DNA from 3 places in the Enterobacter sp. AC1 genome. Region 1 is predicted to be linked to each of the others. Evidence: predicted binding sites of a transcription regulator. Region 1 holds the regulator's gene; each other region holds the start of a gene.
The links. The regulator PurR, encoded in region 1, represses purine synthesis genes. The targets are predictions, from matches to a motif close to CANGCAAACGTTTGCNTG.
Positions count from the first base shown of each region.

Region 2: the regulator PurR is predicted to act here: its motif matches at 1,252-1,269, upstream of M2433_RS08150 (amino acid aminotransferase).
Region 3: the regulator PurR is predicted to act here: its motif matches at 1,241-1,258, upstream of cvpA (colicin V production protein).

Region 1 is NZ_JBNDIZ010000001.1:917,011-919,282, reverse strand. Features, by position in the region: gene punR (DNA-binding transcriptional activator PunR) at 1-715, shown strand, start outside; gene purR (HTH-type transcriptional repressor PurR) at 733-1,758, opposite strand; gene M2433_RS04365 (YnhF family membrane protein) at 2,056-2,145, shown strand.
Region 2 is NZ_JBNDIZ010000002.1:701,653-703,924, reverse strand. Features, by position in the region: gene M2433_RS08155 (porin) at 60-1,148, shown strand; gene M2433_RS08150 (amino acid aminotransferase) at 1,333-2,272, shown strand, end outside.
Region 3 is NZ_JBNDIZ010000003.1:490,962-493,233, reverse strand. Features, by position in the region: gene folC (bifunctional tetrahydrofolate synthase/dihydrofolate synthase) at 1-374, shown strand, start outside; gene dedD (cell division protein DedD) at 364-1,062, shown strand; gene cvpA (colicin V production protein) at 1,314-1,802, shown strand; gene purF (amidophosphoribosyltransferase) at 1,836-2,272, shown strand, end outside.

The sequences.
Region 1 (2,272 bases):
GAAGGAAGGGCGTTCTGTTATCAAAAAAATGCAGATCACCCGCGAGCAGTGTCAGCAGATTGCCAACGGCTGGCGGGGACATCTTTCCATCGCGGTGGATAACATCGTTAAGCCGGAACGCACCCGGCAAATGATCGTGGATTTCTACCGTCATTTTTCTGACGTCGAATTGCGGGTCTCGCAGGAGGTGTTCAACGGCGTCTGGGATGCGCTGGCCGATGGCAGGGCAGAGATGGCGATTGGGGCAACGCAGGCGATCCCGGTCGGGGGGCGTTACGCCTTTCGCGATATGGGCATGCTGAGCTGGAAGTGCGTGGTGGCTCGCGATCATCCGCTGGCGGCAATGGAAGGGCCGTTGAGCGACGATACGCTACGCAACTGGCCGTCGCTGGTGCTGGAAGATACCTCCCGTTCATTGCCCAAGCGTATCACCTGGCTTCTGGATAACCAGCGCCGGGTGGTGGCCCCTGACTGGGAATCGTCGGCGACGTGCCTCAGCGCCGGGCTGTGCGTCGCGATGGTGCCCGTGCACTTTGCGCGCCCAAGGATCGATACCGGAGAATGGGTTGAACTGACGCTGGAGAATCCCTTCCCGGATGCGGCCTGCTGCCTCACCTGGCAGCAAAATGACGTCTCGCCCGCCATGGCCTGGCTTTTGGATTATCTGGGAGACAGCGAAACGCTGAACCGGGAGTGGTTACGGGAGCCAGCGTAGCTGGCCCCGTAGAGCGATTAACGACGGTAGTCGCGGAACGGACCATCCGCAACGGAACGGCGTTCGATAAGGCGCGGGTGAACTTCGATGGACTGCGACTCTTCACGCTTGTTGACGATCCTGTCCATCAGCATGTTGAAGGCCGTTTCGCCCAGCGAATCTTTCGGCTGGTGAATGGTGGTCAACGCTGGCGTAAAGTAGCGCGCGTTACGCACGTTGTCATACCCGATCACGGAAATATCCTGCGGTACGCGCAGACCCAGCTCATCGGCGGCGCAGAGCGCGCCCATGGCCATGATGTCGCCTCCGCAGAACACTGCGGTCGGACGATGCTGCTGGGAAACAATCTGCTGCATTGCACGGTAGCCCGATTCTGGCTCAAAGTCGCCCTGCACGATCCAGTTTTCCGGCACGTTGATCAGCGCTTCTTCCATCGCTTTCATGAAACCGGCCAGACGGCCCGCGCCGGTGTTGCGTTCCAGCGGACCCGGGATCACGCCAATCTCGCGGTGACCGCGTTCGATCAGGTAGCGACCGGCCATATAGCCGCCTTCAAAGGCGTTATCGATAACGGAATCGGTGAAGTCCGCGCGCGCTTCGCCCCAGTCCATCACCACCATCGGAATATGGCGATACTCTTCGAGCATGGACAGTACGGACTCCGGATACTCGGAACACATCACCAGCAGGCCATCAACGCGCTTTTGCGCCATCATCGACAGGTAGGCGCGCTGTTTTTCAATGCTGTTCCACGCGTTGCCCAGAATCAGGGTATAGCCTTTCTGGAAGCAGTTTTTCTCTACCGCTTCAATGATCTCGGCAAAATAGGCCGCTTCACTGCTGGTGGCCAGCAATCCAATGGATTTGGTGTGATTAACCTTGAGGCTTCGCGCGACCGCACTTGGCGAATAGTGCAGCTCTTTGATCGCGGCCCAGACGGCATTGCGCGTCTCTTCCGCCACGAAGCGGGTTTTGTTAATTACATGTGATACGGTTGTAGTGGAAACGTTTGCGCGTTTTGCTACGTCTTTAATTGTTGCCATTAAATGTCACTCCAGACCATATCCTAAACTCCTGAAATACTTGAAGGTAAACGTTTGCCTTCTCTCACCCTTATTTCGCAATGTTGAGTTGCGGCACGCCGGGAAAACGACACGGGACGTCAGGAGGGGGTCAATGGCCGGTACGCTAATAAATTTAGCGTGGAATTTTGTCCTATCTTGATGAAAAGGGGAAGAGGTAAAGTGTTTATCAGTTTAAATCCAGGAAGATTTTTGACGTAAACTGTGCAAAAATGAGCAGGCTCACTTTTCGTGGGGGGATTAAAAGGAGAAAAATTGATGAGTTCCGATCTGAAGTTTTCGCTGTTCACCACCGTTATTGTGCTGGCTCTGATTGTGGCTGCCGGTCTGACGGCTGCGCTGCACTGATTTACGCGGAGGGAGAGCGTTCTCCCTCCCGATCGCCCCAATTGTTACTTCTCATGCAAAAATCTTTTGCCATTTTGTTAACTTCTCATTTTTTGTGATTAATGTCATGCTTTCGGCTTCTTTGTTC
Region 2 (2,272 bases), on a different contig from region 1:
ACAGAATTTATTGACGGCAGTGGCGAGTGTCATAAAAAAACCAATGAGGGTAATAAATAATGATGAAGCGCAATATTCTGGCAGTGGTTATCCCTGCTCTGCTGGTAGCCGGTGCAGCTAACGCTGCAGAAATCTATAACAAAAACGGCAACAAACTGGATCTGTACGGCAAAGTGGTTGGCGAGCACGACTTCGTGACCTCCGGTGACAACACCGACAGCAACGACGCTACCTATGCGCAGATCGGTTTCAAAGGTGAAACTCAAATCAATGACCAACTGACTGGTTACGGTCAGTGGGAATACCGTGCTCTGGCAAGCCAGGCAGAAAGCAACCAGACTCAGCGTACCCGTCTGGCGTTCGCTGGTCTGAAAGCCGGTGATGCAGGTTCAATCGACTACGGCCGTAACTACGGTATCGTATACGATGTAGAATCCTACACCGATATGGCCCCATCCTTCTCTGGTATGACCTGGGCTAACTACTCTGATAACTTCATGACCGGCCGTAACTCTGGTCTGCTGACCTACCGCAACTCTGACTTCTTCGGTCTGGTTGATGGTCTGAGCCTGGGTCTGCAGTATCAGGGCAAAAACGAGCGTACCGACGTTAAAACCGCTAACGGTGACGGTTTCGGTACCTCTCTGGGTTATGATTTCGGCGAAGGTTTCGGCCTGATCGGTGCATACAGCAACTCTGACCGTACTAACTTGCAGACCGCTGACGGTAAAGGTGACAAAGCTGAAGCATGGGCAGTTGGCGCGAAATACGATGCGAACAACATCTACCTGGCAACCACCTACGCTGAAACCCGCAACATGACCCGTGAAGCTGACGGCTCATTCGCGAACAAAACTCAGAACTTCGAAGTGATCGCTCAGTACCAGTTCGACTTCGGTCTGCGCCCTTCCGTGGCCTACGTTCAGTCTAAAGGTAAAAACCTGTCACAGCGTGGCACCTTCTCTGGCGGCGATGCTGACCTGCAGAAATTTGTTGAACTGGGTGCAACTTACTACTTCAACAAAAACTTCAACGTCTATGTTGACTACCAGCTGAACCTGATCGACGACACCGACTACTCTCGTAGCGTGGGTATCGTGAACGGTAAAGACGACCAGGTTGCAATGGCTGTTACCTACCAGTTCTAATCAGAACACCACTTTGTTATATGCTTAATGAACAGGGCTTCGGCCCTGTTTTTTTATGCCTGACAGAAAATAATGGCGACTTTTGAAAAGCCGCACGCTTTTCGTCGCAAACGGTTGGCATTTTGTAAATCTACCGTTAACCTGATAGCGGATTTCACTTCTGTAATCACAATGGAACTTCGTCATGTTTGAGAACATTACCGCCGCTCCTGCCGACCCGATTCTGGGCCTGGCCGATCTGTTTCGTGCCGACGACCGCCCTGGCAAAATCAACCTGGGTATTGGTGTATATAAAGATGAAACCGGCAAAACTCCGGTACTGACCAGCGTTAAGAAAGCTGAGCAGTATCTGCTGGAAAACGAAACCACCAAAAACTACCTCGGTATTGATGGTATCCCTGAATTTGGTCGCTGCACCCAGGAGCTGCTGTTCGGTAAAGGCAGCGCAATCGTCAGTGACAAACGTGCCCGTACAGCGCAGACCCCTGGCGGTACCGGCGCGCTGCGCGTGGCGGCGGATTTCCTTGCGAAAAACACTTCTGTGAAGCGCGTCTGGGTAAGCAATCCAAGCTGGCCGAACCACAAGAGCGTCTTCAATTCCGCGGGTCTGGACGTGCGCGAATACGCCTACTACGACGCGGCAAGCCACTCTCTCGACTTTGACGGCCTGCTGGCAAGCCTGAGCGAAGCGCAGTCAGGCGACGTGGTGCTGTTCCACGGATGCTGCCACAACCCAACCGGAATCGATCCGACCCTTGAGCAGTGGGAACACCTGGCGAAGCTGTCCGTAGAAAAAGGCTGGCTGCCGCTGTTTGACTTTGCCTACCAGGGCTTCGCCCGTGGTCTGGAAGAAGATGCAGAAGGCCTGCGCGCGTTCGCAGCCGTGCATCAGGAGCTGATTGTTGCCAGCTCCTACTCCAAGAACTTCGGTCTGTACAATGAGCGTGTGGGTGCCTGTACGCTGGTTGCGGCAAACGAAGAGACCGTTGACCGCGCGTTCAGCCAGATGAAATCGGTTATTCGCGCGAACTACTCTAACCCACCGGCACACGGTGCGTCTGTTGTTGCCACCATCCTGAGCAACGATGCGCTGCGCGCGATCTGGGAACAAGAGCTGAACGATA
Region 3 (2,272 bases), on a different contig from region 1:
TGATACTGGACGTGGCGCACAACCCCCATGCGGCGGCGTATCTCGCGGAACGTCTCAAATCGTTACCAAAAACCGGGCGCGTGCTGGCGGTTATCGGTATGCTTCATGATAAAGATATCGGCGGGACGCTGGCCTGCATGGAGAGTGTGGTCGATAGCTGGTATTGTGCTCCTCTGGAGGGGCCGCGCGGCGCGACGGCTGAGCAGCTGATGGAGCATCTCGGCAAAGGCGCAAGCTACAGTAGCGTGGCGCAGGCCTGGCATGCCGCGATGGCGGATGCTAAACCAGAAGATACCGTGCTGGTGTGTGGTTCATTCCATACGGTGGCACATGTCATGGAAGTGATGGACGCGGGGAGAACCGGTGGCGAGTAAGTTTCAGAACCGTTTAACAGGAACCATTGTGCTGGTCGCGCTCGGGGTGATTATTCTCCCGGGTCTGCTCGACGGGCAGAAAAAGCATTATCAGGATGAGTTTGCCGCTATTCCGCTGGTCCCTAAACCGGGTGACCGCGATGAGCCGGATATGCTGCCGGCGGCGACGCAGGCGCTTCCTGCTCAGCCACCGGAAGGTGCGGCGGAAGAGGTGCGTGCGGGCGATGCTGCAGCGCCGTCGCTCGATCCGTCTCGCCTGGCGGCAGCGAGCAACAGCGACATCGATCCTGTGCCGGTAGAGCAGCCTAAGCCTGTTGAAAAACCGAAGGCGGTCGACAAACCGCAGCCGAAACCGCAGCGTGATAAAACGGCAGAACAGCTTGCCGCGGCGTCAGAGACGCCTCCGCCAGCGAAACCGGCTCAACAAGAGGCCGCTACCCCAACGGGTAAAGCCTACGTAGTACAGCTGGGCGCGCTGAAAAATGCGGATAAAGTCAATGAGGTGGTGGGTAAACTGCGCAGTGCGGGATATCGTGTTTACACTTCACCAACCACGCCGGTGCAGGGTAAAATTACCCGTATTCTCGTGGGGCCAGAAGCGTCTAAGGACAAGCTGAAAGGTTCGCTCGGCGAGCTGAAGCAGATCTCCGGCCTGAGCGGCGTAGTGATGAGCTACAGCGCGAACTAAAAACCTGCCCCTCACCCCGGCCCTCTCCCCAGAGGGGAGAGGGTGAAAATCGCACTGAGTGAGCGTGTAACAGACTGCATCGTACAGTCCCCTCTCCCCTTTGGGGAGAGGGTTAGGGTGAGGGGGCGTTGAACATTTTTTCAGCGCCTTTTTTATTTACGCGGGGGAAGGAAATCCCTACGCAAACGTTTTCTTTTTCTGTTAGAATTCGCCCCGAACTGGATGACAGGGCGTTAAATCGTGGGACACATATGGTCTGGATTGATTACGCCATCATTGCGGTGATTGGTTTTTCCTGTCTGGTTAGCCTGATCCGTGGCTTTGTTCGTGAAGCGTTATCGCTGGTGACATGGGGTTGTGCTTTCTTTGTCGCCAGTCATTACTACACTTACCTGTCTGTCTGGTTCACGGGCTTTGAAGATGAACTGGTCCGAAATGGAATCGCCATCGCGGTGCTGTTTATCGCGACGCTGATTGTCGGCGCTATCGTGAATTACGTGATAGGTCAGCTGGTCGAGAAAACCGGTCTGTCAGGAACGGACAGGGTGCTCGGGATCTGTTTCGGGGCATTACGAGGCGTGCTGATTGTGGCCGCGATCCTGTTCTTCCTGGATACCTTCACCGGGTTCTCCAAAAGCGAAGACTGGCAAAAATCGCAGCTCATTCCAGAGTTCAGCTTCATCATCAGATGGTTCTTTGACTATCTGCAAAGCTCGTCGAGTTTTTTGCCCAGGGCATAAACCCTGAGATGTGGCTTAACGAGGAAAAGACGAATGTGCGGTATTGTCGGTATCGCCGGTTTCATGCCGGTAAACCAGTCGATTTATGACGCGTTATCGGTGCTTCAGCACCGTGGGCAGGATGCTGCGGGTATCATCACCATTGATGCAAACAACTGCTTCCGTTTACGCAAGGCGAATGGCCTGGTAAACGATGTGTTTGAAGCCCGCCATATGCAGCGTCTGCAAGGTAATATGGGTATCGGTCACGTTCGTTATCCTACTGCTGGCAGTTCCAGCGCTTCTGAGGCACAGCCTTTCTACGTCAACTCACCGTACGGCATCACGCTTGCTCATAACGGCAACCTGACCAACGCGCACGAGCTGCGTAAAAAGCTGTTCGAAGAGAAACGTCGCCACATTAACACCACCTCTGATTCTGAAATCCTGCTCAACGTGTTTGCCAGCGAGCTGGATAACTTCCGTCACTA